Regions from separate parts of the Ensifer sp. SSB1 genome, predicted to be linked through region 3. Evidence: riboswitches for the same ligand, from Rfam matches in the RefSeq annotation. Region 3 holds a riboswitch; each other region holds the start of a gene.

Region 1 (10,289 bases), on a different contig from region 3:
GTCATCCCGGAAACGCTGGTGATCCCGGCCGAGCGCCGGGCACCGATGCTCATGGTCTCGGTCAGGCCAGTGACGGCCAAGATGACCCGCGAAATCGCCGCGCGCCTGGGTATCCGCGGGTTGGCCTTCGTGCCGCTGACCGAGCGGCCGGAGGGTAGCGTCTATGCCTCGATCGGGCGCTGTTCGGACGCCTCCTGTCTGGTGGCGGCGTGGATGCCGAAGTCGCCGGGTGGCTTTGTGCGCGCCGAACTGCTGCCGAGCGTCATCGCCATGGCGATCGTCGCGGCGCTGCTGATGGCGTTCGTCGCCTTCCGCTTCTCGACACTCTTTGCCGCCTTGCAGCAGAGCGAGGCGCTCAACCGCCATCTCGCCAAGCACGATCGCCTGACGGGTCTGCTCAACCGCAGCGGTTTCGACGATATGCTGGCGGCAGCGCTGCTGCGGGCAAAGACGCATCCGTTCACGCTGGTCTATGCCGATCTCGACGAGTTCAAGGCGGTCAACGACCGCCACGGCCACGCGGCCGGCGACGCCGTTCTGGTCGCCATGGCCGAGCGCTTTCGCAACCGAGCCGGACCCAAGGGGACAGTCGCGCGGCTTGGCGGCGATGAGTTCGCCATCATCCTCGGCGATTGCAGCGAGACGGAAGCCTGTGGTCTTGCGGCTGGCCTTGTCGCCGATGCGCAGACGCCGGTCGCGTTCAACGGCCAGTTGCTCGTCGTCGGTGGCAGCGCCGGCATCGCTTTCGCGCCACGACATGGCCTGACGGCGCGCGCCCTGCTGCTGGCTGCGGATGAGGCGCTCTATCTTGCCAAACGGCGCGGCCGCAACCGCGTCGAGACCGCTGACGATGCGGTGTTGCCGGGCGAAGCCTCCGGCGAGGAGCCACCCGCCGGACCGGGCGGCTCGGGCGATTTTCCTACTCCGGTACGTTATAGGGCGTGATGACCACGACGGCTGAAAGCTGAGGGCCGACGGCGGTGGACGGAGCGCGGCCATGGAGCATGATCGTGCGGAAGGCCGTGCGGGCGTCGGTCTTCAGATCATGGTGAAGGACGAAGTGAATGCGCCGCGCGCGCAGCAGCGCCAGATTGTCCTCGTCCAGATCATGGGCAATGTAGAGCGCACAGTGGCGGCCGAGACGATCGAAGGCTGCGAGTACCGAGCGATTGCCGCCGCCGATCGAATAGGCGGCATTGATGTCCTGGTTGGCGGCAAGCGCCGCGTCGGCCAGCGCGCCCGTCTCGCTGTCGCGACCATGCCCTTCGCTGATCTCGACGATCCGGATTGTCGGATAATGTTCGCGCAGCACCCGGCGAAAGCCGATCTCGCGCTCCTCCTCACCGCGGAAACGGCCGCTGGATAGCGTCACGAGAACGGTGGCTTCGGCACCGGCAAAGCGCTCGCCGATCAGATAGGCGGCGGTTTCTCCGGCCGCCCTGTTGTCGGCGCCGGCATAAGCGGTCCGCTGGGAATGGGGCAGATCTGTCACCAGCGTCACGACGGGAATGCCGCTGGTTTCGAAGCGTGCGACGGCCGCGACGATCTCGGGCACATCCGGTGCCTTCAAGACGAGCCCATCGGTTCCTCGCAGGCGGATGCGATCGAGCAGTTGCACGATGTCGTGTGGGCGCATGGTCTCGGCGAAGTGAAAACGGCAGCGAAAGCTTGTCGGTGCCAATGTCATCGCTTCGCTTTCGAAGGCCCGCCGCACCGCATCGGTGAAGCGCTCGGGCGCCTCCATGACGATATCGATCGCGAACTTGCGGCCCTGAATGTCGAGTCCGGCCTGCTGCTTTTCCAGTTCCTCGATGGCAGCGCGAACACGGGCGCTCGTCTGGCGGCGGACGCCCGGGCGCTCGTTGAGCACGCGATCGACCGTCGCGGTGCTGAGGCCGGCCTGAAAGGCGATGTCCTTGACCAGAAACGGATGGGCCATCGCCATGGATCTCCTGATGGATTTTTGATGGATTCTTGCCCTATATCATGTTTTGCCGCCGCCTATAGTCGTGTTCATCAAGGTGTTCCAGAGGAGGAAACGGGATGAAGACCGACAACAGTGCGCGGCAGCGGATCGAGCGTGTGTGGCTCACCGAAGAGACCTGCGGTATCGAGGCATTCCGGGCGGAAGTGGAGCGCCGAACCAATCTGGCGGACTATCCCCATGCCTCGGGCTGCGACAAGAACGTGCTGAGCTACAACAGCGCCGATCTCGTCGCCGCCTGCGGCAATTCCGAGACGCGGCGTGCGGTGCTTGCCGAGATCTGCGAGGCGCTGGCGACCGGCCCGGGCGTGGCGGTCTTCAAGCGCGCCTTTGCCGATACCGCCGCGGTCGATGTCGCGAGCACCGTCTTCGACGAGATCATCGAGGAGCAGCATCGCAGCAACAGCGGCGGCGGCGATCACTTTGCCAAGCCCGGCGCCAACGATCGCATCTGGAACTCGCTGGAGAAGCACTGCCTCAAGGCACCGGAGAATTTTGCCGCCTATTACGGCAATACCATCATCGCACTCGTCAGCGAAGCCTGGCTCGGGCCGAACTACCAGATGACGGCGCAGGTGAACCGCGTCAATCCGGGTGGTGCTGCGCAGTCGGCGCACCGGGACTATCATCTCGGCTTCCAGACCTCCGCGGTGATCGAGCAGTACCCGGCGCACGTGCACAAGCTCTCGCCGGTGCTGACGCTGCAGGGCGCGGTTGCCCATTGCGACATGCCGCTCGAGAGCGGACCGACGCTGTTCCTGCCCTATAGCCAGACCTATGTGCCGGGCTACCTGGCGCTCAACCGGCCGGAGTTCCGCGCCTATTTCGACGAGCATCACGTGCAGCTCCCGCTCGAAAAGGGCGATGTCGTCTTCTTCAATCCGGCGCTCTTCCATGCAGCCGGCAACAACCGCTCCGCCGATATCCGTCGCGTGGCGAACCTGCTGCAGGTGTCCTCCGCCTTTGGCCGGGCGATGGAGACCGTCGATCGGCTGACGATGAGCGCAACGCTCTACCCGGCGCTGAAGGCGTTGCTGGCCAACGGCCAGCTGACCGAAGCGGAAGCGGCCAACGCGATCGCATCCTGTGCAGAAGGCTACTCCTTCCCGACCAATCTCGACCGTGATCCGCCGCTCGGCGGGCTGGCGCCGAAGACCCAGGCACAGCTGATGCGCGAGGCGCTGGCCGCGGGAACGAGTTCGCAGGATTTTCACGCGGCGCTCGACGCGCAGGCGAAGCGCAAGCTGAGCTGATGGTTCAACTACCCATTCGAAAGGCTCCCGGTGCGTTTCGCCCGGGAGCCGTCGCTGTTTGACACGATCATCTTCGAGGAGCAATTCGATGAGTGGACAATTGGAAGGCAAGATCGCCGTCGTCACCGGTGGCACGCAAGGGTTGGGCGCAACGATTGCCGGCCTCTTCGCCGAGCGTGGTGCTGCCGGCATCGTCATCTGCGGACGCAATGCGGCCAAGGGGCGGGCGAAGGCTGAGGAGATCGGCAAGGACAGCGGCGCGAAGGTGGTCTATGTCGAAGCCGATCTCGAAAAGGTGGAGGACGCCCGTAAGGTCGTTGCCGCTTGTGATGCGGAGTTCGGCCGGGTCGATGCGCTGGTCAATGCCGCCGCGATCACTGACCGCGGCACGATCCTCGATACGACGCCCGAACTTTTCGACCGGATGTTCGCGATCAACGTGCGAGCGCCGTTCTTCCTGATGCAGGAGACGGTGAAGGTGATGCGACGCGAGCGAACCGAAGGCACGATCGTCAATATCGGCTCCATGTCGGCGATGGCCGGGCAGCCCTTCATCGCCGCCTATTGCTCGTCGAAAGGGGCGCTGGAGACGTTGACCAAGAATACGGCCTATGCGCTCCTGCGAAACCGCATTCGGGTCAACGGCCTGAATATCGGCTGGATGGCTTCCGAAGGCGAGGACCGGATCCAGCGCGAGTTTCACGGTGCATCGGTGGACTGGCTCGAAAAGGCGGCTGCCAGCCAGCCGTTCGGCCGGCTCGTCGACCCGGCAGAGGTGGCACGTGCCTGCGCCTATCTGTCTTCGGCTGAATCGGGGCTAATGACCGGATCGGTGATCTGCTTCGATCAATCGGTCTGGGGCGGCTATGACGGTTCGCCGCATCCGGTGGCGCCGCTATAGGCGGCGCTTGTCTTTCGGTTGCCGCTATGCGCTTATGGCGGCGTCAGGTGCCCGCGCGAGCGGGAGAATCGGGAATCCGGCGTCATTCCGGAACGTGCCCAACGCTGTGACGGGGACGGTCGCCTCTAAGTGCCTTGAATTGATTCAAGGATTTGCCACTGGATCTTCAATCGGTCTGGGAAGGTGAGGCGGCCGGTTGAACCGGAGTCAGAAGACCGGCCTGGCAAGATAGACCGAACCCCGCGCGGACGGCGGGAGGTTGCGCATTGTTGGGGATCGAACGATGCTAACTGAACCGAAGGGCGGCCTTGCGGCTGCCGGTGCCTTCGCGCGCAATGAGCGGGAGGCCGTCTACCGCGCCATCGAAACACGCCGCGACGTGCGCGACGAATTTCTCGCAGAACCTCTTCCCGACGATCTGGTGAAACGCCTGCTTACGGCTGCGCATAGCGCGCCGTCTGTCGGCTTCATGCAGCCCTGGAACTTCGTGCTGGTGCGAGCGGAAGAAACGCGTGAGCGCGTCTGGCAGGCCTTTCGCCGCGCCAACGACGAGGCCGCCTTGATGTTCGAGGCGGAACAGCAGACGAAGTACCGTTCGCTGAAACTCGAGGGCATTCGCAAGGCGCCGCTCAGCATCTGCGTCACCTGTGACCGCACGCGCGGCGGCGCCGTCGTCCTCGGCCGTACCCATAATCCGCAGATGGATGTCTATTCCACGGTTTGCGCCGTGCAGAACCTGTGGCTTGCCGCGCGCGCCGAAGGTGTCGGTGTCGGCTGGGTCAGCATCTTCCACGAGGCGGAGATCAAGGCGATCCTCGGCATCCCTGGTCATGTCGAGATCGTCGCCTGGCTCTGCCTCGGCTATGTCGATCGCCTCTACCAACAGCCGGAGCTGGCGGTGAAGGGATGGCGGCAGCGTCTGCCGCTGGAAGAACTCGTGTTCGAGGAAGGCTGGGGGAACTGCAGCGAGCGTTCCTGAAACCCGTTGCGCCAAAGTGCGCAGCGGTATTGCGACAGCGATGCGAAATATCGAGAACTTGAAGCGCAACGAGCGAAACTGAAGATCGCGGCGCGCTTTGAGATGGCGCGCCGGGATCAGTTCTGGACCGGTTGATAGGCCGGTCCCTTCGGGTGCTTCAGGTCGATCGAGGTTTCCTGTTGCGGCAGGAAGGTCGGGCCGACGACGCGCACCTTGCTCTTCGACGGATCGTAGGGCCGCTCCTCAGGCGGTGCCTTGGCGGTCATGGTCTCCGCCGGCTTCTTGGTTTCGATCACGACGATGGACGACTGGTCGTCACCGATCCTGGTGCCGGTCGTCTTCGGTGAGGTTGCGGCGGTCTGTGGTATCTGGCAGCCGCACATGCCGGGCTTGCTGACACCGCGCGTGCGATAGGCGAAGGCATTCGGCATTTCGGTATAGGGCCGGCCGGTCACGGCCGAGACCATCTGGTCGCTCTCTTCCGTGTTGATATCATGGAAGTAGAGTTCGGTTTCGGCACCCGGGCAGCGCGCCCGGCAGGCCTGTTCGTCCCGCGGGAAATCGGCCGGCGTCGCGTCCGAGGAGATCGGGAAAAAGGCGCCGTCGCAGGTGCGCACGCACATGGTCCGCAGCGTGCCGCTGTAGTAGCGTTCCTGCGGGGCATAGCCGTCTTCGCCAAGCATCGGGCCGTAGGCGTCGTCCGGCGGCAGATCGGCAATGATGTTGCGGTGCGATTCGGGCTCTTCGGGGTCGACGCTCGCGAACTCTTCGCGGTCGCCGTAGCAGCCATTGATCTCCAGCGCGGCAAGGATGCGGCGACGGCTGTCCTGGCTGCCTCCGGCAACAATCTGCTCGCGCTCCGACTTCAGCATGCGCAGATTGTCTTCCATCTCGGCAATGAGACCGTCGAGTTCGCCACAGATATCCGGGTTGCCGCCATCGAAGGTGACGACGTTGCCGTCACCACAGGCCGCACGACGGCGGTCGTTCTTCGCCCTGCGCAGTTCGATGTTCTGGCGGGAGATCGCACTCGCATAGTCACGGGCGTCGGCATTGCTGGAGACGATGTCAGGCAGCTGCGCAAGACGCGTGTTCAGCCGGTCGCACACGGTCGATGCCAGCGAAGGATCGGCACCGACCAGGGCAAACGGCACAAGCACCGCAGCGAGGTGTTTCAAGCGCGGGAACACGGGCGAAGTCTCTTCCTGCAACCGCATGACGCCGGTCTTCTGATATGGGCGGCTGCCAGCGGCAATTCCTGTTTCACCTCCATCATAGAGCTTGTCGGCGATCGTGCAACGACAAGCGGCGGTTTGCGTTAACGGGCCCGGCAGAGCGAAGAGATCAAGCGGCGCGGGCGGTTTCCAGCGACATCGGACGTTCGAGAACAGTGCCTTCGATGGCGGCTACCGCTTTCATACGCTGGAGCAGGCTCTCATTCACTTCCCAGGCGACGGCAACGGCAAAGACCGAGCCGATGCGGTGCGGTTCGGCAATGCGCTCGCCGGGGCATCCCATGCGGCGGAACATGCGCTCCAGGAACACGTCGGTAACGGTGACGATATGGGTGATGCCGGAGGCAAGGCCGAGTTCACCGACGCCGCACATCAATTCGGCCGCTGCAACGGTGACCTGATTCGAGGCGCGGTCCTGCGAAATCTCCGGCTCGATGCAGAAGCGGCTCGATTCCCATACCGAGGCGCTGCGGATTTCCGGGTTGTCGCCGAGCAGGATCGGGAAGGTGTCGTCCAGCATGTTGGGGCCGAGCGTCGGCAGCAGCCGCAGCGCGCCACGCAGGCGACCGGTGTCGGGGGCATAGGAGAGCACGTAGAGCGGATTTGCCTTGTCGTAGTTGTCGATTTCCCACTCGCCGTCCGTCTGCACATCCCATTTTAGGAAATCGTGAAAGACGCGCTTGCGCAGCCGAAACATATCGTCGACGGCCTGCGGGTGCTGTGCGCGGGTCTTTCCGTTCAGGATCCTGATCATCTTTTTCTCCATCCTTGTTTGGGGATGGGCGGATGCTGTCAGGCCGGCGGCGGTCGCGTAACTGTCGGTAGTGACAGTTTAAATCAGCGATTTTTCCCACTAGATTTCGAGGGGTTTTTTGGAGGACTTGGCGCGAGCTGCGTCAAACGGTGGGGATCAGCGCATGGCGGACGGCCTGGGCAACGGCCTGCGTATTGGACACGACATTGAGCTTGCGCCTCGCATTGGTCATGAAAAAGCGCACGGTGCGCTCGGAAATGCCGAGAATCGTTGCGATCTCCCAATAGCTCTTGCCGGCAGCGGCCCAGGTCAAAACCTCGGTCTCGCGGCCGGTGAGCCGCATGTCGCGGGTCGAAATGCTGCCGGCCATCGCGCCGTGCTCCAGCATGGCGGCGTGGAAGAGATTCGCCGCGAGCTGGAAATCGCGCAGGTGATGGCGCCGATAGACCGTCCACTCGTCGGCCGGCATGTTGACGTTGATCGCCAGCATCGCCATCCGGCCGGCCGGTGATGGTAGCGGCAGGGCGACGCCCTCGGTGGAAAGACCGATCTCCTGTGCCGCCTGGAAAAGCGGCTCGCAGTCCGCAAAGCGATGTCGCGCCATCGTCCACTCCACCGGGCGAACGCCGCCAAGTGCGAGTTTCAAGATAGGGTCGATTCGGTGAAGGCCGCGCGACCGGTAGATTTCTGCGGCATAGGCACCGAAGGTGTGATGCAGGCGGCAGATCTTGAGTTCGTCCGCGTAGGGCTCGGCTTCCAGGTACAGGAGATGGGCGATGCGGAACGTGCGGCGCATCAACGTAAAGAAATGAGCGGGCTCGACACAGCCGCCGCATTCCAGGATTTCCAGCATGTCGAGGACAGCCTGCTGCTCAGTCATGCCACAACACCGAATCTCGTCCGAGGCTCCAGCATGGTTAGGGGTTCACCTTTTGTCCAGCGCAAACTTACCTGTTTGGTGTGTAATGCCAATTTTGCAATTTTCGATTGCCGACCGCCGCGGTCGGTTTGCGCGAGCCTGCGGTAGAGGGTGATTCCGCTGTGATTCTCGGGCGATAGAGCGCCGCGCTCAACGATTGCGCGGCGCCTGGATATGGCATTGGGGGCGCCGGTGCGGCGCCCGAACTCCGCGAAGATCGAAGGCGATCTCCGCGGTATCATTTCAGCCCGGATGGCTGGCTTCGACGACCGCGAGAGCCGCCATGTTGACGACACCGCGCGACGTGACCGAAGGCGACAGGATGTGGGCGGGAAGCGCCGAACCGAGAAGAATCGGGCCGACATGCAGGCTGTCGGTCATGGTTTTGACGACGCCGAGCGTGATGTTGGCGGCATCGAGATTGGGGAAGACTAGGAGGTTGGCTTCGCCCGACAGGCTGCTGTCCGGCATGACGCGATGGCGCAGCGCTTCCGAGATCGCAGCATCGCCGTGCATTTCGCCGTCGACTTCGAGATCGGGCGCCAGTTCGAGCACCAGCTGAAGCGCCTTGCGCATCTTGGTGGCGCTTTCCGAATCGCGCGAACCGAAGTTCGAGTGCGAGACGAGGGCCGCACGCGGCGTGATGCCGAAGCGGCGGATTTCCTGTGCGGCCATGACCGTCGTCTGCGCGATCTCCTCGGCGCTCGGGCAGTAGCTCACATAGGTGTCGGTGAAGAAGGTGGCGCCGCGCTGGGAGATCAGCAGGCTGAGGGCCGAGAAGTCGAGCACGCCTTCACGCTTGCCGATGATCTGCGAAACGTCGCGCATGTGCCTGGAATAGCGGCCTTCGACGCCGCAGATCAGCGCATCGGCTTCGCCGCGCTTGACGGCAAGTGCGCCGATGACCGTCGTGTTGGTGCGCACGATGGTGCGGGCGGCTTCCGGGATGACGCCGAGACGGCCGACAAGGGCGAAGTAGTCCTCGACATAGTCGCGGTAGCGCGGGTCGCCTTCGGGGTTGACCACTTCGAAATCGACATCGGGACGGATGCGCAGGCCGTAGCGGCGCAGGCGGGTCTCGATGATCTGCGGACGGCCGATCAGGATCGGGCGGGCAGTACCCTCTTCGAGCAGCACCTGGGCGGCGCGCAGCACGCGCTCGTCTTCGCCTTCGGCAAAGATCACCCGGTTCTTCTGGGCGTTCTTGGCAGCCGCGAACACCGGCTTCATGATGAAGCCCGAACGGAAGACGAAGCGGTTCAGCTTGTCGAGATAGGCGTCATAGTCCTGGATCGGACGGGTGGCGACACCGCTTTCCTCAGCTGCCTTGGCGACGGCCGGCGCGATGCGCAGGATGAGGCGTTGGTCGAAGGGCGAGGGGATGAGGTAGTCCGGGCCGAAGACCGGGGTCTCGCCGGAATAGGCGCGGGCGGCAACGTCGGACGGCTCCTCGCGGGCGAGGCCGGCAATGGCGCGGACCGCCGCCATCTTCATTTCTTCGTTGATCGTGCTTGCGCCGCAGTCGAGCGCTCCGCGGAAGATGTGCGGAAAGCAGAGAACGTTGTTGACCTGGTTCGGAAAGTCCGAGCGGCCGGTGCAGATCATCGCGTCCGGGCGGGCGGCACGGGCGGCTTCCGGCATGATCTCCGGCGTCGGGTTGGCAAGCGCCATGATCAGCGGCTTTTCGGCCATCTGCACCAGCAGTTCCGGCTTCAGCACGCCTGCGGCGGACAGGCCGAGGAAGACGTCTGCGCCGCCGATGCTGTCGGCGAGAACGCGGTTGCTGCTGTCCTGCGCATAGATGGACTTCCACTCGTCCATCAACACTTCGCGCCCCTTGTAGACGAGGCCTTCGAGGTCGTGGACCCAGATGTTCTCGCGCTTGGCGCCGAGCGTCACGAGCAGGTTGAGACAGGCAAGTGCTGCCGCACCAGCGCCGGAGGTGACGATCTTTGCCTTGGCGATGTCCTTGCCGGCGAGTTCCAGACCGTTGAGGATGGCGGCGGCGACGATGATGGCGGTTCCGTGCTGGTCGTCATGGAAGACCGGGATCTGCATCTTCTCGCGCAGGCGCCGCTCGACTTCGAAGCACTCGGGCGCCTTGATGTCCTCGAGGTTGATGCCGCCGAAAGTCGGCTCCAGTGCCGAGATCACGTCGACCATGCGGTCGATGCTCGAGGCGTCGATCTCGATGTCGAAGACGTCGATGCCGGCGAACTTCTTGAACAGAACCGCCTTGCCTTCCATGACCGGCTTGGAGGCCA
Region 2 (10,289 bases), on a different contig from region 3:
CGGCATCGGATTGTCCGGCCAGGTGATGAACTTGCCGCTTTCGTTGCCGACATAGGTCGACATGAATTCGCTGGTCAGTACGTCGTTCTTCAGGATCGGCTGGATGGCGCCGTCGTCCGCGACGCTGCCGGTGGCATCGGCCACCATCGCCGTCAGCGTGACGCGGCCATTCAGCCACTTGGCGACGCTCTGCGCTGCCTGCGTGCCGGAGGAGGCAATGTTCTCCTCGACGGCCTTGGTCGTGGTGCTACGCTGCAGCGTGTCGATGTAAACGGAAAAGCCGGCAAAGGCGCCGACGACAACACAGGACGCGGCAACGAGAATCCGCGTCATGAGGTTCGATCGCTTGGACAAGATGGGCTCCCAATGGATGCCGGCGCTACCTGCCGCCGGACATGAGCTCTCGATGATTTTCGCGCAGCATCCTTCGTCCGCCGGAAGGACGGAGCGCTGACGCTGACGGGAAAACGTTGAACATGCCAGAAGGCGGGGCCAGCCATGCTTCATGCGGCCGGGGCCATCCGAAAAGAGGATAGGCCTATCGCGCCGCACGCTAGCGATCGCTATTTAAGAACAAATTAAAATTGATCTATGCAAGTTCGCGATGCCAGCGGCAACGCGATCTTTACGTTGCGGTGGGTAGAACGCCGCCCCGAACGCAAAAAAAAACGGATGCGCAGCGGCACCCGTTTATCGCTCAGTCACAGGCCTGCAGGCTGTCTAGCGGCGCATGAAAGCCTCGAAGGCGGCCCGCGCTTCAGCACTTTTCAACTGCGCGGCAAAGTGTTTCGCTTCCTCGTCGATCCGCGCCAGTACGTCGCTCCGGTCGCCGCGAACGAGATCGCGGGCGATGCGAAGCGCCTCCGGCGGCTTCTTGGCAAGACGTGCGGCAAGCGCCAGGGTTTCTTCTCCCACCGCATCCTGCGCGACGATCTTCCAGATCAGCCCCGCATCCACGGCCTGGCGGGCGGTCAGCGGTTCGCCGGCGGCAAGCAGCGCGAAAGCCCGCTGGTGGCCCATGATGCGCGGCGCGATCAGGCTCGAAGCCGCTTCCGGTACCAGTGCCAGATCGACGAAGGGGGTCTTGAACAGCGAGCGCTCGGACGAGATCGTCAGGTCGCAATGGAGATGGATAGTGGTACCGATGCCGATCGCCAGACCATCGACGCCCGACACGACCGGCTTGGTGGCGGTCGCAAGCGCCTTCAGGAACTCGATTACTTCCATGCCCATGGAGCCGCCCATGGCAAAGGCAAGGAAATCGGCCATGTCGTTACCGGCGGAGAAGCAGCCGTCCGTACCCAGAAAGGCAGTGGCGCGCACGGCCGGGTCGCTTGAAGCGACCGTCAGCGCATTGATCATCTTCGCGTACATGTCGCGGGTGATGGCGTTTTTCTTTTCCGGGCGGTTGAAGCGGATCACCTGGACGCCGGGATACGCTTCCGGCCGCTCGATGAGCACGTGGTCGGTCATGATAGCTCCTCTCAAGCCAGAACAGAGCGCGCGACGGCGAGGCTATCGGCGCCCTTGACGACGCGATCCTTAAGTGCCGCAGTCTCCGCCAGCAGGTTTTCCGCGGTGAAGCGACAAAGCGCGATGCGCCGGTCTTCCTTGCCGTCGGCCACTTCAGCCAGGCCACCCTTCGCCAGATAGGCGCCGGTCAGCGCCAGGCCGAAGAGGCGCTGATAGGCCGTGGCGCCCGCCAGCGCTTCGGTAAGCCTGCCGCCGGCAATCGCCGCGATCAGCCACTCGGTCGCGGCCGAAAGATCGTCCAGCGCCGCATCGAGCCGCTCGGCCGTCTCGCCGAAGCCGTTGCGGTTCGAGGCGCGCACGGCCGAGGCGATTTCGCGCAGTTCGTCGATGAAATCGCGCACGTGGCCGCCGTCAGACAGCGGCAGCTTGCGGGTGACGAGATCAATCGCCTGGATGCCGTTGGTGCCTTCGTAGATCGGGGCGATGCGAGCATCGCGCAGGTAGCGGGCAGCACCCGTTTCTTCGATGAAGCCCATGCCGCCGTGGACCTGGATGCCCAGCGAAGCCACATCGACGCCGGCATCGGTCGAGAAGGATTTGGCGATCGGGGTCAGCAGGCTGGAGCGTTCCTGCCAGAACTTCGCCTTCTCGCCTTCTGCCGCGTGCCCCATGTCGACGGCGTGGGCGCAGGCGTAGGAAATCGCGCGCGAGCCTTGCGTCAGCGCCTTCATCGTCAGAAGCATGCGGGCGACGTCGGGGTGCTCGATGATCGGGCTCATGCCCTGACCGGTCCAGCCGGGCGCCTTGCCCTGGGTGCGTTCCTTGGCGAAGGCGATCGCCTTTTGCGTGGCGGCGTCGGCGATGGCAACGCCCTGCATGCCGACGGCAAGGCGAGCGTTGTTCATCATCGTGAACATGCAGGCAAGGCCACGGTTTTCCTCGCCGATAAGATAGCCGATCGCGCCCTTCTCGGCGTCGAACTTGCCGTCGCCGTAGATCATCGTGCAGGTTGGCGAGCCATGGATGCCGAGCTTGTGTTCGAGCGAATGGCAGAAGAGATCGTTGCGCTCGCCGAGCGAGCCATCATCCTTGACCAGGAATTTCGGCACCAGGAAGAGCGAGATGCCGCGGGTGCCCGCCGGCGCATCCGGGAGCCGCGCCAGCACCAGGTGGACGATGTTGTCGGTGAAGTCGTGCTCGCCCCAGGTGATGAAGATCTTCTGGCCGAAGATGCGGTAGGTGCCGTCGTCCCGGCGCTCGGCGCGGGATTTCAGCACGCCGAGATCGGACCCGGCATGCGGCTCCGTCAGGTTCATCGTGCCGGTCCATTCGCCGGAGACCATCTTCGGCAGATAGGTGGCCTTGAGCTCATCGGAGCCGTGTTTCTCCAGCGCCTCGATCGCGCCCATGGTGAGCGTCGGCCCAAGCGCGAAGGCCATGGAACCGGCGTTCCACATCTCCATCGCGGCGACGTGCAACATGTGCGGCAGGTTCTGGCCGCCGAATTCTTCCGGCGCCGTCAGCCCATTCCAGCCGCCGGCGATCCAGCTGTGATAGAGATCACGCCAGCCGTCCGGCGTCTCGACCTTGCCTTCAACCAGACGCGAGCCTTGCCGGTCGCCGATATCGCCGAGGGGAGCAACCTCCTCTGTCGCGAACCGGCCCGCTTCCGACAGGATGGCATCGACCAGATCTTCGCCAAGGTCGCCGAGCGCGCCGGTCTGCAGTGCCTCGCCCATGCCTGCCACGTGTTTCAGCGTAAACGCGATCTCGTCGACGGGTGCCTTGTACATGGTGATCCTCCCAGATGGCCAGGTTGCGCTGGGCGCATCCTCGTTGCGCCGAACACTATTGATTTTTACGTAAACGTCAACGTCAATTGCCGCGCTCCGTCGCGACGTCGCGACGTGTAACAAAACTGTCATCAACGGCGCATAGAAGCCAAGACATACGGCGCCGCGCGTCCTTATGGAGTGCACTGAGGTCGCCGCAGCACGTTGAACGGCCGCATGTTCTTTCCCTCATACCGGCAGCGGTTTGAGAAACCATGTGGCAGGCCCCTGCCAAGGCGTACCGATGAACCTGATTTCCCCCGAAATACCCGGTATCGTCTGGGCCTATCGTTTCCTGCCCGGCGAGAGCCGCTGCCAGCGCATCGCCACCGACGCCTCTATCGACAGCCTGCTTAAGGGCGAAGGATGGGTCTGGGTTCATCTGGCGCTCTCCGACGCACGCACACCTGCGCTGATCGAACGGATCGGAAACCTGCCGCCGCTCGCGGTCACCACGCTGACCAGCCACGACACGCAAGCAGCGATTACGGTTTCGGATGATATCGTACACGGCACGCTCGTCGACTTCGAGCGCACCTTCGACGCGGTGACCAAGACGATCGGCTGGCTGCATTTCGCCGTCAGCGACCGGATCATCATCACCACGCGCCTGCATCCGTTGCGCAGCATCGACCGCGTCAAGGCGGCGGTGGAAAAGAGCACCAAGTGCGCAAGGCCGATCGACCTCTTCGAGATGATCGTGATCGAGTTCCAGCGCACGCTGATCTCGCTGGTTCTGGAATTGACCGAAGAACTGAACGTCATCGAGGATCATGTCTATGGCGAGGCCGGACATCGCCAGCAGCCGGGGCTTGCGCCGCTCCGCCGCACGGTGGTGCGGCTTCACCGGCACCTGCGCACGATCCTCGCGTTGTTGAGACGGGCGGCCGCCTCGGATGAAGACGAGGTGCCGCCTGGTTTCATCGACGTAGCCGAGCGGCTATCCGACCGGCTCGAGGCGGTCGACCGCGACGTCTTCGCTTTGCAGGAACGGGCACGACTGCTGCACGAAGAAATCGACAGCAAGATCTCCTCGGAGACCAACCGCCACCTCTACATCCTGTCGCTGATGACGGCCTTCCTGCTGCCGCCCACACTCGTTACCGGTTTCTTCGGCATGAACACCGGGGCGCTGCCCTTCGCCGATGGCACCGGCACGCTCTATGCGGCGCTGTTCATCGCACTTTCCATGGGCTTTGCCTGGTGGATCCTCAGGCGGATCGGCATTCTCTAACTGTCAGAGAAAGGGCCGAAGGCGAAAACCCCCGGCCCTGCTCACCCCTTAGCTATAGGGCGAATAGCACTGCTGGCGCGGGCCGCCATAGGGCTGATAGGTATTGTCATAGGCCCTGTAGGACCGGTACCGGTTGGCGCACCATTGCACATGGCGGCTGCCGTAAACCGGAGCCGGGCGCTCGTAGCGCGGCGGTTGGGCGATCGCCCCGCCGATGATCACACCGGCACCGAAGGCAGCCATCGGGTACCACCAACCATTGTAGTAACGATAGCCAGGGCGCTCGTAGCGATAACCGCGGTAGCCATTGTAATAATAATAATTGCCGCGGCGCTCATAGCCCGGCCGGCGATACTGAACATTCGTCGCGTCATTCTGCTGTTCGACGCGCGGCGGCGTCGGCATGAACGCCTGTGACGGGGCCGCGGATGTCATCAGGACTGCCGCGGCAATGATCGAAGAAAACCACCGGCTCTTCCCGGTCTTCGGCAAAGCCTTCATCAAAACCTCCATAACCGTATCCACGCTCCGCAGGCTGCGAAAAAAATCGCGCAACCACGGGAACTTCAGCCTCTGCATGATTTCACCCGGGTCGCTGCAGAACCGGGGATGACCCTCAGCCGGGAAACCTGAAACCGACCAGCAACGCATAAGCCACCGGTTTTGTTCCATCTTCAGGCATCGCGGCTGGTGCCGCCGCATAGCGACAGACGCGTGCCTGTGCCGACTTCCGTGCATTTCGTTCATCGGCATGGGGCTGGTCACGGCACCGTGGCGACATATCAAATTATGAAAGACATTGCTCACATACAGCCGGAGGTCGGTATACATTCGCGCGCCGCTCCAGCACAGTCCGGGTCGGGGGCTGGGATTTACGATGCATTAACGATACTGTCGGCAATCTCAGAGAATGGCAAAGCGGTATATCTCCACCACAGGGATGATTCTGCGCCTCGCGACCTTCCTAGGTCTGGCATTCGCGGCGACGATCGCACGCGCCGGTGAACTGGAGCCCTGGAAGACCAAGTCCAACGCCATCATCGTCGACGCCTATGAGATGAACAGTATCGATTGGGAAACGCTGCTTGCCGACAAGCGCATCTCCGGCTTCATCGCCAAGGCCTCCGACGGCCTGCCCGAAAGCTTCTCCTGCACCGGCGATCACAACGGCGACACCTTCAACCACTGCAAGACCATGTGGCGCAAATACGCCGTCAGCCGCGAACTCTACCAGACGCGGCGCATGATCGCCCGCACGCACGGGCTGCTATGGGGTGCTTACCATCTCGCCCGTCCCGGCAATCCCGTGGACCAGGCGAACCATTTCCTTGACTACGCCGATCCGCGCGACGACGAACTGATGGTGCTCGATCTCGAAGGCATCGATCCGGAAAAATACATGTCGCTCGAAGATGCCGCCATCTTCGCCGGCCATATCAAGACCCGGACGGGGCGCTACCCGATCCTCTACACCAATCACATCACCGCCAAATATATCGCTGCGCACCGTGCCAAATACCGGCTGCTGTCGCGCCTGCCGCTTTGGTACGCCCGCTACAAGCCGGATATCCGCCAGGTCTTCCCCATGGGCAACTGGGACAGCTACGCGCTGTGGCAGTTTTCCTCCGGCATCAATTGCGGCAAGCGGCGCTGTCCCTACCGCGTGCCCGGAACACTCGACGACATCGACGTGAATGTCGCGGCGATGTCGCCGCAGGCGCTAAAGGCGATCTGGGCGCAGGGCGCATTGCTGGCTGAAAAGCCGTTGCCGCTTACCCTTATCGCCCAAGCCGAGCAGGGAACGGGCACGCACGCGGTCGCACGGGCGACCGCGACGTTTAGCGAGCCGCTGCTCATCAGCCGTGCCGGTGCCACAAGCGGGGCCGGCAGCGGCGTCGACATGCTGGTGACCGGCTCCATCGACTTCGCCCACCACGAACGCGCCATGCAGGTAGCCATCGCTGCCGATGACGCCGCACAGGGCGGATGCTCCAAGCCATCGGCCGTTACCGGCGGTGCAGGGCCCGCGACCGTCCAGCCGCCGCCCTGCAACACGCCCTGATCCTTTAGGCTTCGATCTGGACATCTCCCAGGGGCCGCGAGCAGCAGGCGAGGATGTAACCCTCGTCGATCTCGTCATCGAGAATGCCACCATTGTGGTTCATCTCGACGTCACCCGCGACCTTCATCACCCGGCAGGTGCCGCAGATGCCGCCCTCGCAGGCAGCACCGATCCGCACACCATTGGCACGCGCCGTCTGCAGGATCGTCTGACCTGGCTTCGCCTCGACCTCCTTGCCGCTCATGGTGAAAGCGACCTTGGCGGCAGCGACCTCGCTGTCGCCCACCACGCCGGCGCGCACAGCGATCTCCTCCGCCGCCGGTGCGGCCGCAGGCTGGAAGCTCTCCTCGTGGTAGCGGCCCATGTCGAAGCCTGCCGCCTTCAGCATCTCGCGCACGCCGCGCATGAACGGTTCCGGACCGCAGCAGAAGACGGTGCGCTCCATGAAATCCGGCGCAAGCAGCGGCAGCTTGGCGCCATCGATGCGGCCGCGCAGCCCGTGCCAGCCGTGGCGCGCTTCGTGGCCCTCGACGATAAAGCCGAGGCTCAACCCGGACATCTGAGTCGCCAGCACCTCCAGCTCGGAACGGAACAGGAGGTCGTCCGGCCGGCGCGCGCAGGAGATGAAGGTGACGTCCGTCTCCGGTACGCAATCCGCCATCCAGCGTGTCATCGACATCATCGGCGTGATGCCGGACCCCGCGGAGATAAACAGGTACTTTTCACCGGGATGGCGGACGAAGCTGAAGTCGCCGAGCGGCCCGAAGGCTCTCAGTTTCACGCCAGGCTTCAGATGGTCGAACATCCAGCGCGTGCCGATGCTGTCGGCCTGTGCCTTGACCGTCACCGCAATCGACAACGGCCTCGATGGTGTGGACGACAGCGTATAGGTGCGCATGACCGGTTCGTCGGCGACCGGCAGTTCCAGGGTGACGAACTGGCCGGGCAGGTAGCGAAACCAGGCCGGCTTTTCGGCGCGAAAGGTGAAGGTCATGACATCGGCGGTTTCAACGACCGCCGAGGTGCATTCGAGCATCTGCTGCCGGTCGATCCAGACATGCAGCTCGTCGAAATGGTGGAAGGAGGATGCCATCTGCATGTCAGGCGACCTTTGACAGCGGAGCCGCATCGCCTGCAAGGCGCTGCTCCATAAACTTGCTGTACCATTCGACAAACTGCATCACGCCGCCTTCATGGTCCGGTGAATAGGGGCCTGGTTCATAGGCCGGCGAGCGGATGCCGAAGGCGTTTTCTTCGACGATCTGGCGATCCTGGTCGTTGGTCTCGGTCCAGACATGGGTCAGGTCATCGAGCGTGTAGTCGACGCCCTCGACCGCGTCCTTGTTGACCAGCCACTTGGTCGTCACCTGCGTGAGTTCCGGTCCGAGCGGCAGAACACGGAAGGTGATGGCATGGTCGGAAAGCACATGGTTCCAGGTGGTGGGGTAATGGAACATCAGAAGCGTGCCGATCTGCTTCTGCCCGACATCGGCCGACAACGCCATTTTGACGGCGGCCCTCCCCGACATGGTGTAGCTTTCGGCATTGTCGACCAGCGGCATGCGCGCCGCACGGAACTGGCCGGTCGGCGACATCCGGAATTCGCTCGGCAGGCCCTCGGCCTCGCACTTCGCCCAATGGGCGGCTATCACCGGATCATCCTTGGCGCCCTGTACCCCGGTCGCAGTCGGCGCCTCCGGATAGGTGCGGCAGAGCTCCGGATGATTGGCGGCGCAATGATAGCACTCGCGATTGTTTTCCCAGACGAGCTTCCAGTTGCCCTTTTCGATGATCGTGCTTTCGAAGGCGACCTTGGTCTCTCCCAGCCGGTGCGGCGCGAGATAGGGCGTGGCGAGTTCGCGGAAGGCCGCAAAATCGGCCGGCGTCTCCGACAGGTTGATGAAGATGTAGCCGCCGACCGTTTCGCAATGGATCGGCTTCAGGCTGTGGGCCGCCTTGTCGAAATCCTCGCCCATCTGGCGTGCGAAGAGCAGCGATCCGTCGAGTTCGTAGGTCCACTGGTGATAGGGACAGACGAGCTTTGCCGAGGAGCCCTTTGCTTGCGTGCAGACGCGGGAACCGCGATGCCGGCAGGAATTGTGCAGCGCACGGATCGTGCCCTGGCGATCGCGGGTAACAACAACCGGATAGTCGCCGACCTGGACAGTGAAGTAGTTGCCGGCTCGCGGAATTTCGCAGTCATGGCCGATGAACAACCAGTCCTTGTACCAGATGCTTTCCAGATCCTGCCGGTAGTAGTCGGGGTCGATGTAGAAGGCCCGATCGAGGCTGTAGCCGTCACGCCGGCCCTTCAGCTTGCGAAGCATATCGGTCTTGGTATCCATGTCCTGTCCTCATGCGCCATGTTTCGGAGAGGCAGGACAGGAACCCGCACGGGCATGCGCCCATGCGTTCTCGGCTCCGATCCGGCTGCCCGCCGCAACCCGTTACGGTTATGTGTGTCAAGGCTGGTTTCCGGGCTCAGGAGCCGTCCTTGCGGACCAGCCCGGCGCCTTCCCGGACGAACCGTCCAGTGGCCTTCGCCGAGGCTTTCGCTCCACCACCGTTGCGGGGGCAGCGCCGGGATTTGACCGGCTTCCCAATTCTCCGCCTTCCCTTCTGGAAGACGACACCCTGAGTAAGGATATGTAATCGCGGAAACCGTCTTGGCAGGCGCCGGATAGCGACATCGAATTCCAGAATGACGACACGTCTGAAACCGTCGTCCGCAAGCGGATACGAAACTTTTTCACTTTATAAACATATAGATAGATCAAAAAATAGGCATATGCCGTCTTTTGCGACCGATATGGCGCAGGCGCGGGAAGGTTTCGCCCGTTTGCGACATTCCCATTGATGTCAGGAGCCATGTCCCGCTAGCGAAAGGAAATTCTTCATTAACCATAAGCCGCTAGTCTCGCCGGCGGACGAAGATGTCCGGCAGGCAGATGGCGCGCTGACAATCATGGCAAAGCTCAGATATTACGACGCAGCGGCCGAGAAGCCGCCGGCGATCATGCCGAAGACGGCAGTTCACACCGAGTTTCTGCGCACCGGCCGGATCAACCGCCGGCAATGGATGCCGAGCGAGCGACGCTACCTGAGCTATGAGGAAGTCGCTGACCGAACCGGCAAGAAGCTTTCGACCGCCGGGGACACGACGCACAAGCGGATCAACGGCTTTCATGCCTCGATCCAGTTTCCCAAGCTGATCTTCCACCGCACGCTCGTTGGCAAACCGCACCTCGGCTATTGCCACGTGACGGCCGCGCGGACGGCGGTCACACCTTCCAAGGACATCACCTGGTCGTTCTATTTCGCCAACTTTTTCAGCGACCTTGGTGACGAGACGCATTTCTTCGACCGCATCCGGGCCGGCTATTCCCGCATGTACTTTGCCGTCGCGATCGAACCGAACGCCGAAGACGGACAGATGGTCATCAATCGCAACGTCCGCGACAACGGGCTTCTCTTCCGCACCGACGACCCAAAGGTCGCTCTCAAGAACGTGCTGATGCTGGGTGCCCGTGACGACGCACTGCGCCGGATCATTCGCAGCTTCTGAGCCAGCAGCCCGCTCCCTGCAAAGAAAATCGTTCTGTTTTCCCGGCGCGTCCGTTAAGGAAGCGTCGGAAAGGAAACGGCATGGCAGAGATCATCGACACGGATATGGAACCGGACCGCGCGA
Region 3 (10,289 bases):
ATATCAGCGCGCAATGGACCTTGAGCGCCCATTGTATGGCGGGGTGAAAGCTCCTTGAAGCCAGGACCATCAAGAGCGCCGTCGCATTGTGAAGGCTGGGCATGGCAGAGATGCCCATTTCGGTGCCGGCACCCGCGTAGCCCTGCCAGAGCAGGTTCTGTACGTTGAGAGCAAAAATCGGCGCGTTTTGGTCGGCGGCCCTGAGATAGGACATCAGATCGGCATATGGATTTTCCCCGAGGCCGAGATTGCCGAAGAAGCACGGGCCGGCGGATGCGAACGCGGTCGCCAGGAAGCTGCCGAGAATGATCCATGACAAGGCGAAAGTGACGAGAAATTGCATGCGCTGCGGCCGCTCGCTGAACGCGACTGCCATCCAGAAGGTCCACATCACCATGAACCAGATGCTGTAGTTGATGCTGAGCAGGAAGGTGATGGGCCAATAGCCGAGGACCGGCTGAAGCCATTGCCACGGGAGCCAGCCGAAGTGGAGCGCTCGGTCGAGATCACTCAGCGTCTGGTCCCAGGAGAAGACAGGCAGGCGAGTCTTCCACTGCCAGAATACGCTGGTGAGGATCACTTGCGCGACGGCAACGGGAAAATAGGAGACTGCCGTTGCGAACGGCACGCTGCGGATGTCACGGACGATCGCCGTAATCGGGCGGTCCTCGCGATTGACCAGAACATGATAGGCACCCCGCACGCCCGCCGCGAACAATGCCGTAATCGCGACAAGACCCATCAGGGAAACGCCGAAATACCAGAACCACGTGCTGGGGGGCACTTCAAGCAGGCTGAAAGCCAGAAGCAGATAGGCGATCGGCAAAGACACGACGACAGCGTCTCTGCGTACACCGGAAAGCAATGCGCCCATAAATGTTCGAGGATCAAGCATAGCCGCCAAGAAATCCCGATTAATTTAGCAATTAGGATATTACCAACACCTGAAATTCCTCTTAATCATCAAATGATGATGCGCGTTCTCGATCAGGAGTAGGCTTCGTGTGCGCGCATAAGCACCGCGCCAGGTATCGGTGCCTCACCAAAGGGACGGGAAGGTGAGGGCGGCGGCACGAGGAAGGTCAGCTCTCAGCGCAAAAAAAATGCCCGCTCGACGCGGGCAGTTTTGGAGTGGGCGCATACGCTCAACATGTTGCGCCTCGCACCAAGGTGGCCGTCATAGGTCAACGAACTGTAAATGCGTGATAGCTAAATATGAGGAAGGACGGTGCTGCGTCCGTTGCCGCTGTGTGCCGCTTGATCGACAAGCGTGGCGGTTTCTCCGCCAGTGCGGCCGATTTTGCGCCTTCATGCGAAAAAATTTCCTTGCGAACCATCCGGCGTTTCCGGCGGCGCAGCTACCACCGGGCGTGGTGGATGGCGGTGCGGGTGGGCCTGCAAGTGGCGGGCGAGTTCGCCTTCGGGTCGGCTGTCGGGCAAGCATCTGGTTTTCCTGATTTGTCTTCCTGATCCTCGTGCGGCGCCCCAAGCCCAGCATGTGCCCAATCAGCGGCCGCATTTGCGCCTGGTGCCGGTGCCATTCGCTGCAACCGTCGGAAGAACGCCCTACGAAAGAATTCGTTAATTTTAGCAATTTATAATGGAGAGGGGGTTGAACAACGCCGCCATATCCCCCAAAGGAGGCATCGGGCGGCCAAGGTCGCTAATTCGAAAGGATGCTTATGCGAGATAAGACCGCATGTGCCGGCGCGAGCCGCACCCCCATTTCGGGTTTCAAGTATCTCGTACCGACCGCCTCAATTCTTGGTATTCTGCTGCTTTCCGGCTGCTCGTCGACGGTTCTTGGAGAAACGCCGTTGTTCGCATCGGGCCATTCCAGCGCTTACGCGAGCCCTTCGGTCAAGATCCGCAAGGAAGAGAAGCAGTTGCAGGTCGCCGAAGCGGATGAGGATGTGGTCGCACCGCAGCCTGTGAGGAAGACCACCGCCGCCTATCTCGGCCGCGCACCCTACATCTGCTCGCCGAGCGGCTTCGGCCGTACGTCGCACTGCTTCCTCCGAGCTTCGCTCTAGCGGGATTGTCTCTGTTCGAGTTTGCGTAATTCCGGCGCGGCGAAGCCGCTCGGGAACGTTTGGGGGATCGGGGTCCCCGTCTTCGGCGGTGACTGACCGTCGCATGCGTGATGCGTCCGATTTTATTTGCGGCGTCGAGAGACGATCCGCTGGAGAATGTTCGTTGTCTGCCAGGCTTTTGAGATCAGCCCTTGCCGCGGGAACACTGGCGCTTCTCGCCGTTGCCGGCACGCCGGCGGCGCGCGCGGACGATCCGGCCGATGGTATCGACCGGGCGCTGACGACAGCTGCGATCGCGCCCGAGGCAAAGGGCGCGAAGGAGCGGGCGGTTGCCATCGGCGTCTACGATCCGCATGACGCCGTTGCCGACAGTGAGGCGCTCGAGCTCGAGCATGTGTTCGTTTATTGGCAAAAGCCGGACCGCGCGCTCTTGAAGCGCAAGATCGCGATTGCGGCGCGGCAGGGGCGAGCCCTGATGCTCTCGGTCGAGCCCTATACCCATGCGTCCGACTGGCGCGCCGGCGGCGAAAGGCTGTTTGCCGATATCGGCAAGGGCCGCTTCGACCGCGAGATCGGCGACGTCTGTGCCCGCGCGGCCGCCTTCGATGGCCCCGTCTATGTGCGCTGGGGGCACGAGATGGAGGACCCCGATGGCCGCTATCCCTGGGCACGTCGCGATACGGAAGGCTACAAGAAGGCGTTTCGCTATTTCGTTGGCAAATGCCGGGAGCTCGCGCCGCAAGCGCGGTTCGTCTGGTCGCCGAAGGGCCACCGCAATCTCGCCGGCTACTATCCGGGTGACGATGTCGTCGATGTCGTCGGAATCCCCATCTGGGGCTTGCAGAAAATGGATGTCGACTATTGGGGCCGCGAGCGCCGCTTCGCAGAAGCGCTGAGCGAAAAGTACCAGCGTGTGGCAGGCTTCGGCAAACCGGTCATGATCGCCGAACTCGGCGTCTCGGGTTCGGCCGACTACAGGCGCGCCTGGTACAAGGAAATCCTCGATCAGCAGACCTATCGCCGGGCTTTCCCGCTGCTGACCACCGTCGTGTTCTTCAACGACAAGGAGCCTTACAAGTGGCCGCTCGGCTACGGCTCGCCGGATTGGCGGCTCGACAGGGAAGCACTGAAGGCGCTAGCCGAGCGTCAGGCGAAGCAAGCGGCAGAACTCGCCGACTGATCGTGCATAACATCCGTGGAAAAGTCAGGTAGCGCTTGTGCGATGGCGCAGCGCCTTTGGGGGGCGATGCGCCGATCGTCCTTCGGCGCATCGTAAAGACCCGATCTACGAACACATGGCCCCGGATCTTGGGACTTCCGCGTCAGGCCAGAAGCAGGCCCGATTCGCGGGCAGCGGCAGCAAAGCAGCGGCTGGCCCGGTCCGTACTCGTCAATCCATCCAGCGCGTCCAGGCAGCGCCTGAGAGCCGCGCGGTACTCCCGTCCACGGCGCCCCGGCCATTGCCGCAGCAACTCGACGGCTTCGAAGACCGTTCTGACGACGGTCTGCCGTTTTGCGGATAACCGGAGGGGAATGGGAGTGGCGAAGAACTTCTCGCTCATTTGCTTATCCTCGTTCTCAGTCTTTTTCGAGCGCGAGGCCAACGCCGTGGCGCGGCAATGGTTCCGTCGGATCACCGACTTTTTTCGGCCCGTGACCTTTTCGTGATTCGGCGCGTGCCGGGGGCGGGCTCTAAAGCTCGAGTGCAGCCTTGAGGTCGCTCGACTTGTGCGCGCGAAGATCGAGATCGGCTTCGATGTGGTCGATATGGTGGACCATCATCTTGGCAGCCAGGTCGATGTCGCCGCGTTCCAGCGCATTGACGATCTCGTCATGTTCGCTGTGGCCGCAGCTTGAAACGGTCGACTGGCCGTAAAGCGCGATGACGAGGGAAGAGCGGGCGACGAGCTCGTCCATGAAACGCCGGAGGATGGCGTTGCCGCTGAGATCGGCGAGTGCCAGGTGAAAATCGCCCGAGGCCTTGATCTCGGCGCGGCGGGCCGACTGGCCGCGCTGTTCGGTGAGCTGCCGCTCCTCTGCCAGCATGCGCCGGAGCTCGGCGAGCTCGGTCTTGCCGATATTCGCCGCTGCAGCCCGCACGACGCCGGGCTCGATCAGGCGGCGGGTGGCGAAGATCTGGCGCGCCTCGTCGATCGAGGGATGGGCGACAAAGGCGCCACGGTTCTTCTCGACGCTGACGAGCCCTTCATAGGAGAGCGCCTGCAGTGCGGCGCGCACCAGGGTGCGGCTTACATTGAAGAGTTCGCCGACATCGCTTTCCGAAAGCTTGGTGCCGGGGGTAAGCCGCCGCTCGACGATCGCATCGCGCAACGTGTCGCGGATATGCTGACTGCCGGTGTCGGTGGCCGGGTCTGCGGCCATGTCGGCCGGTGGGGGCGTAGTGGTCAAGGACATGAATCGATCCGCGAAGCAACGGCTCATCTTATCGCCGGACGAAGCGAAGGGAAACGACAATCTGACGCGCGTGGGTTGCGCGGCAACAACTAGGCGGTGAAGCCTATTTGTCGAGTTCGGGATAGACTCGGTCGAGGAAACCGGGCCTCAGCTTCTCGCCGATCAGGCAATCGGATGCCGGCAGCGCATCGGCCAGGCGAACGGTTGGCGGCGGCTGCAGGCCGCTGACCTCGAGCACCAGCTTCTGGCGGATGGCGATCGAAAAATCCTCCGGTTCGTGCACCGGCAGCACGAAGGAGCCGGGGCCACCGATGACGCATTCGGCGTAATACTGGTCGAGCGGGCCGGTCGAGACCGAGGGGCGAATGAGGATCGCTAGCCCGTTGATGGTGATGCCGCGGGCGATCGCCGTCTCGCGGGCCGGGATGACCGGCGGGCCGATGTTGTTCGGGCCGTCGCCGGAAACGTCGATGACCCGGCGTATGCCGTTGAAGGCGTTCGAATCGATCAGCGCCGTACCGTAGGTGATCGCGTTCGAGATCGACGTGCCCCGCCTGGTGCCGACCGGGCGTGCCTCGATCAGCTTGGCAAAGGCATCGGCGTCGGCGGCGGTGGAGATCACTTGCCAGGCGACGACGGAGGATTCGTTCACCGTGCCCGCCCATTCGAAATAGCCGATGGCGATCTTGCCCAGTTGCCCGCTTCCGACCGCATCCAGGAAATCGCGGTGCCGGAGCGCCTCGACATAACCGGCGCGCTGGATGCGCGCCTCATCCAGATCCATCGAGCCGGACATATCGACGGCCAGGATCAGTTCGACATCGACATCGGTCGGCACGGCGGTCGATGGGCTCGTGCCACCACTCAATGAGAGGATCAACGCCAACACGCTCAACATCGCTTCAACCAGTCATTGCGCGCGGTCAGATTAGAAGAATGTAACACAGGATTGGATTTCGGCGACCATTTGGGTGTAGTTGGCCTTCAACAAAGAGTGATTTTGTCGGGGTCGGCCCGGAAATATACTTGCGGCCGGCCAGGGCCGGAAAGGCGGAATGCTGAAACCGACGGAAAATGCCGAACTATTTCAGATCGATAGTCTGCAGAGGGCGGCGTTCGGCTACTTTCTCGAATATGTGGATCCAGTCACCGGATTGATCGCGGATACGTCGCTTCCGGGTGCGCCGTCGAGCATTGCGGCGACCGGCTTCGGCCTTTCCTGCTATCCCATCGGCGTCGAGCGCGGGTGGATCTTGCGCCGCGAGGCGGTCGGGCGGGTGTTGACCACGCTGCGTTTCCTGGCTGAAAGCCCGCAGTCGCGCGACCGGGGCGCGAGCGGCTATCGCGGGTTCTACTATCACTTTCTCGATATGCGCACCGGCGCGCGCACCTGGCGCAGCGAGCTTTCGACCATCGACACGGCGCTGCTGATCGCCGGCTGCCTGACGGCTTCGGCCTACTTCTCCCGCGAAGATGAAGAGGAAGGCGAGATCCGCGCGCTTGCCGAACGGCTCTATGCGCGGGTCGACTGGCGCTGGGCGTTGAACCGGAGTGAGACGCTGACGATGGGCTGGCGCCCACCGGGCCGATTCCTGAAGTATCGCTGGCAAGGGTATAGCGAGGCGCTGCTGCTCTATGTGCTGGCGCTCGGGGCGCCAGAGCACGCAATCGAACCGGAGCATTATACCGTCTTTACGGACGATTATGCCTGGATCGCGGTTCAAGGCGGGTGTCATCTCCACGCGGCGCCGTTGTTCATCCACCTGGTCCCGCAGGCCTGGCTCGATCTTCGCGGCCTCGGCGATCGGCCGATGCGGGGAAGGGGAACCGACTATTTCGAAAACAGCCGGCGAGCTATCGGGCTGCAGCGTGACTATGCGCGGCAAAACCCGGGCCGCTTCGCCGGCTATGGCGAAGACCTCTGGGGGCTCAGCGCCTGCCACGCGCCACATGGCCAGCTGCGCCTCAAGGACGGGCGCTGGCAGCGACTTCGGGGCTACGCCAATCGCGGCGCACCTTTCGGTCCGGATGACGGCACGCTTGTGCCCTGGGCGGCGGCGGCCTGTCTGCCGTTCTGTGCGGATGCGTCGCTATCGGCGCTCAGCCACATGACGGCCAGCTACCCCGGGCTTCTGAAGGCGGGGCGCTTTCCGGGCGGCTTCAATCCGAGCCTCCCGGGCGAGGGGCCGGAGGGGTGGATCGACGCGCGCGTCGTCGGCCTTGACCAAGGGCTCGTCGTGATGATGATCGAGAACTGGCGGAGCGGCTTCGTCTGGGAGTTGACGCGTAGTCTGCCTGCGATCCGGCACGGACTTGAGCGTGCGGGATTTGAAGGTGGCTGGCTGGCGACGGAGACGGTATGAATTTGGGAGGCCAGCAACAGATTGCGCAGACCGGGGAAGGATATCCGCCCCGGGTGCTGGCAGTGGTCGAGCGGTTGTGCGCTCAGTTCCCTGACGCTGGTGTCTCGCTCGGGCCGGCGGACGGAGCCTTCAGCGCACCGGCCGGCTTCTGGGCTGCGGGCGGGGCCGGGATCGAGGAGAGCCTCGCCTATCAGGACTTTTTCGCAGTCGGCATGACGGACCGGATCCGGGCCGCGCATCTGATCGCCTTTTACAGTCGCCAGGTAAGTGTGGTTCTCGGCGCGCTCTATCTCGGTGCGGGCGTCCAGGCTGAGATCGCCGGCATTCGCTTTGAAGACTGGAGCCGCCTTTACCAGGACCGCGCGGTTGCCGGCAAACGCTACCATTTCCAAGTGGATCTGGCGGAGAGATTGCAGCAGCCGGAATGCATCGGCGTTTTCGAGCGCGGCTTCACAGCCCATCTGGCGCCGGTCATCGCGATCCTGAAGAAACGCTCGGGGCTTTCCTCCGGGGCGCAGTGGCGGCTGGCGGCGGATTCGCTTGCCGGCGCGTTCCTGGAGATCGGACGGGCGATCGGGGACGAAGCGCGCGGCATGGCTGAGGCGCTCGCGATCGTCAAACGGCCGGGTTCGCGGCTGTTTTCGGAAGAGATCGGCTACGAGGAGATCTCCGCCACCGATCCGGCAAGCGGCGCGCAACTGTCGTGCCAGTACCGGATCCGCTGCGGCTGTTGCCTCTATTTCAAGACGGAGGGCGGCGGCTTCTGCGATACCTGCGTCCTGCTGGAGCCGGACGATCGCCGCGTGCGGCTGGCAGCGCGTCTGACGCAAAACGGCGGGGCTTGAACCCCGCCGTTTTATGTTCTGGTGCCTGCTGAGGCACATTGGGTTCAATGCGATTTGAGGAAGCGCTCGTTGATGAAGCCGGAGACGACGCCGAGAACGATCCAGAAGGCGAGCGTGGTGGCGAGCGCGGCGACCGCGAACTCGGCGCCGAGCACGGCCGGGACGTTGCTGGAGATATCGAGTGGCTGCGGCGCGCCGTAGACATGGGGTGCGGCGATCAGGACGAGGCCGGCAACCTTGGATACGATTTCCTCGCGCAGAACCAGGAGATAGAGGCCGACTGCGGAGAGAGCGACGGTTGCCAGCCACCAGGTTTGGCGGTCGCCGAGTTCGGCTGCCGGGAAGCCCGGCAGTTCCGGCGGCAGGCCGATCGCCGGCAGCATGTGCACCGCGAGCCAGCCGCAAGCGCCCCAGAGTGCGCCGTTCCTAAGCGTGATCGGATAGCCGATCACCAGGCTGACGCCGGCGAGCAGCAGGCCGAAGCCGGAGCCGGTGACGAGGTTTGCCATCAGCGTGCCGGAGAAGCGGCTCAAACCGAACATGATGCCGCCTTCCTCATGTTCGCCTTCGTGCGCATAGGCCGGCGTGATCGGCGACAGCGCGTCGAGCACGGCGCCAAGCGGCGATACCGCCTTCAGCGACGAATGCTGGTCATGGCCCTCGGCGGCCGGCTGTGCCGCACCCGGCTGGCCGGCCGGCTGTTCGGTCGCGGCCGGAGCCTCGCCTTCGAATTGCTCCGCATGCAGGATCAGCGGCGTTACCCGCAGTTCCTGGGCGCCGGTCATGAAGACACCGGCAATCAGTCCAGCCACGATCGCGGCCAGAAGCGTTCTGACAATCATCTTGAATTCCCTCGATAACGGCAAACGCCACGCGTTTCGGCGTGGTTGTTGAGCCTTCCCATTCGCTGTGCCACACGGACGGTGCTTGCATGTTCGCCAAAGCGCCATGCGCAAACGCCGACATCCGGCGTGAGCCGGATGCATTCAGGTCCGCAGCTATTTCGATGCGGAACGTTGTTCACGTTCCGGCGCATCGTTTAGTGGCAGGGGAAGCCGTAGGAGTGGCGGGTGTCGTGCGCGGTGTCGTGCAGCACGGCCGAATTGGCAAGGCCGGCACCGAAGACGAGGAATGCGCCGATGAAAAGGGCGATGACGCCAGCGGTCAGACGATCGCTGAGGGAGAGCGGGGTGCTCGAAATGGTAGACGTAGCCATGACAACCTCCGTGATGGCATCGGGAAATTCCCGGTGTGGGCCCTATGCCCGTATCGAGTGGCAGGTTTCCTGGCTCACGGCGCTGGGCGAAATGCCCGGGATCTGCCTCGCCTTCCCAGTTCGACCCCTCTCTCGGGGCCTGTTCCAGTGGCTTCTTCCGGATTGCTCCGGAACGGCAAGATCAACGTCGCTCTACAGTCGCGGGGTCGGCCGTGATTTGAATGCCCAGCATGGGTCCATCCGTCACGTTCCCGTTTACTCCCGAAACGCGTTCGCGTCCCGGGAACCAATCGATCCAAAATGATTAGGAGCGTGTCATGGCGTTGTCAATTGAGCCTGCGCCGCCGGCCGCTTCATCCGCGACAAAATCGCGAAGCATCATCTGCTTGTAGGCCTCGACGATGCGGTCGCCCTCCGGCCGATCGACCGAGACGGCAAGTCGCATGGTGCAGTCGCCGAGATGCATGATCAGGAAGGCAGCGCTGTCGATCATTTCGCGCGGCGTCTCGGGCGCAAAGCGGGCCCAGACATCGGCCAGAAGCTTGCCGCCGGTGCGGCTTTGCAGAAGATCGACCTCACGCAGCGCCTTGTCGGCCTGCATCGCCGACCAGATGTCGCGCATGACAGGCTCGGCCAGGAACATGTCGTAGTAGATGTCGAACAGCAGTGAGAAGGCGTCGCGCAGTTCTGCCATCGACGTGACCTTGGCGAGTTCGGCGGCGATGCACTCGTTGCACACGGCATTGTAGCGCTCGGCCAGCGTACGCACGATCGCCGCCTTGTCCGGGAAGTACTGGTAGAGCGACCCGATCGAAATCCCCGCCTTTTCAGCGACTTCGCTCATGCGCATGGCGTCGCTGCCCTTCTCCTGGATGAGTGCCGTCGCGCAGGCAAGGATCTGCTCCACGCGCTCGCGGCTGCGCTTCTGGCTGGGCGTCCGGCGCAACGTGGTCTCGTCGTCGGCGGGAAGTGTGGCGGGGCTTGCACCTGGAATCATGAGTAATGCTCACATTTTGACTTGACTCCTAAAATACGAGGATTTATCACATTTGCAAATGTGAGAGATACTCATGTTTGTTGGTGAAACCTCAGGAGGAAACGATGTCTCAGAAAGTCACACTGGTTTTGGGCGGTACCGGCAAGACGGGGCGGCGCGTGGCCGAGCGCCTTCGGGAGCGGGGCATAGCGGTGCGCATCGGCGCCCGTTCGGCGTCGCCGTCCTTCGACTGGACGGACGAGGCGACCTGGGTGCGCGTCCTTGAAAATGTCGATCGCATCTATGTCTGCTACCAGCCGGATCTGGCGGTGCCGGGCGCCGTCGACGTCATCGACCGGTTCTCGAGCCTTGCCGTTCGCTCGGGCATCAAGCGGCTGGTGCTGCTGTCGGGCCGCGGCGAGGACGAGGCGGAAGCGGCCG

Evidence for each region. A riboswitch is a leader RNA that binds a small molecule or an ion and turns the genes downstream of it on or off. The one in region 3 is predicted to bind cobalamin.
Region 1: another riboswitch for cobalamin. It lies ahead of bluB (5,6-dimethylbenzimidazole synthase); the one in region 3 lies ahead of I8N66_RS05945 (CbtB-domain containing protein).
Region 2: another riboswitch for cobalamin. It lies ahead of I8N66_RS00305 (aromatic ring-hydroxylating dioxygenase subunit alpha); the one in region 3 lies ahead of I8N66_RS05945 (CbtB-domain containing protein).

What each region holds. Positions count from the first base shown of each region.
Region 1 covers NZ_JAEPRP010000075.1:6,658-16,946, forward strand. The annotation lists gene I8N66_RS19030 (GGDEF domain-containing protein) at 1-945, shown strand, start outside; gene I8N66_RS19035 (LacI family DNA-binding transcriptional regulator) at 920-1,939, opposite strand; gene I8N66_RS19040 (phytanoyl-CoA dioxygenase family protein) at 2,044-3,237, shown strand; gene I8N66_RS19045 (SDR family oxidoreductase) at 3,326-4,138, shown strand; cobalamin riboswitch at 4,167-4,377, shown strand; gene bluB (5,6-dimethylbenzimidazole synthase) at 4,422-5,117, shown strand; gene I8N66_RS19055 (DUF2865 domain-containing protein) at 5,234-6,334, opposite strand; gene I8N66_RS19060 (acyl-homoserine-lactone synthase) at 6,462-7,106, opposite strand; gene I8N66_RS19065 (LuxR family transcriptional regulator) at 7,249-7,986, opposite strand; gene I8N66_RS19070 (NADP-dependent malic enzyme) at 8,269-10,289, opposite strand, start outside.
Region 2 covers NZ_JAEPRP010000001.1:56,581-66,869, forward strand. The annotation lists gene mcpU (methyl-accepting chemotaxis protein McpU) at 1-333, opposite strand, end outside; gene I8N66_RS00275 (crotonase/enoyl-CoA hydratase family protein) at 721-1,473, opposite strand; gene I8N66_RS00280 (acyl-CoA dehydrogenase) at 1,485-3,266, opposite strand; gene I8N66_RS00285 (transporter) at 3,550-4,539, shown strand; gene I8N66_RS00290 (BA14K family protein) at 4,588-5,040, opposite strand; partial or broken gene I8N66_RS00295 (GH25 family lysozyme) at 5,450-6,460, shown strand; gene I8N66_RS00300 (hybrid-cluster NAD(P)-dependent oxidoreductase) at 6,606-7,700, opposite strand; gene I8N66_RS00305 (aromatic ring-hydroxylating dioxygenase subunit alpha) at 7,702-8,946, opposite strand; cobalamin riboswitch at 9,050-9,253, opposite strand; gene I8N66_RS00310 (DUF6656 family protein) at 9,567-10,166, shown strand; gene I8N66_RS00315 (L-threonylcarbamoyladenylate synthase) at 10,247-10,289, shown strand, end outside.
Region 3 covers NZ_JAEPRP010000015.1:8,398-18,686, forward strand. The annotation lists gene I8N66_RS05895 (phosphatase PAP2 family protein) at 1-832, opposite strand, end outside; gene I8N66_RS05900 (hypothetical protein) at 1,258-1,470, shown strand; gene I8N66_RS05905 (hypothetical protein) at 1,683-2,033, shown strand; gene I8N66_RS05910 (glycosyl hydrolase) at 2,197-3,213, shown strand; gene I8N66_RS05915 (DUF982 domain-containing protein) at 3,356-3,595, opposite strand; gene I8N66_RS05920 (GntR family transcriptional regulator) at 3,726-4,415, opposite strand; gene I8N66_RS05925 (DUF1194 domain-containing protein) at 4,552-5,346, opposite strand; gene I8N66_RS05930 (glucoamylase family protein) at 5,504-6,811, shown strand; gene I8N66_RS05935 (ferric iron reductase) at 6,808-7,656, shown strand; gene I8N66_RS05940 (CbtA family protein) at 7,701-8,498, opposite strand; gene I8N66_RS05945 (CbtB-domain containing protein) at 8,696-8,872, opposite strand; cobalamin riboswitch at 8,914-9,178, opposite strand; gene I8N66_RS05950 (TetR/AcrR family transcriptional regulator) at 9,177-9,869, opposite strand; gene I8N66_RS05955 (NAD(P)H-binding protein) at 9,974-10,289, shown strand, end outside.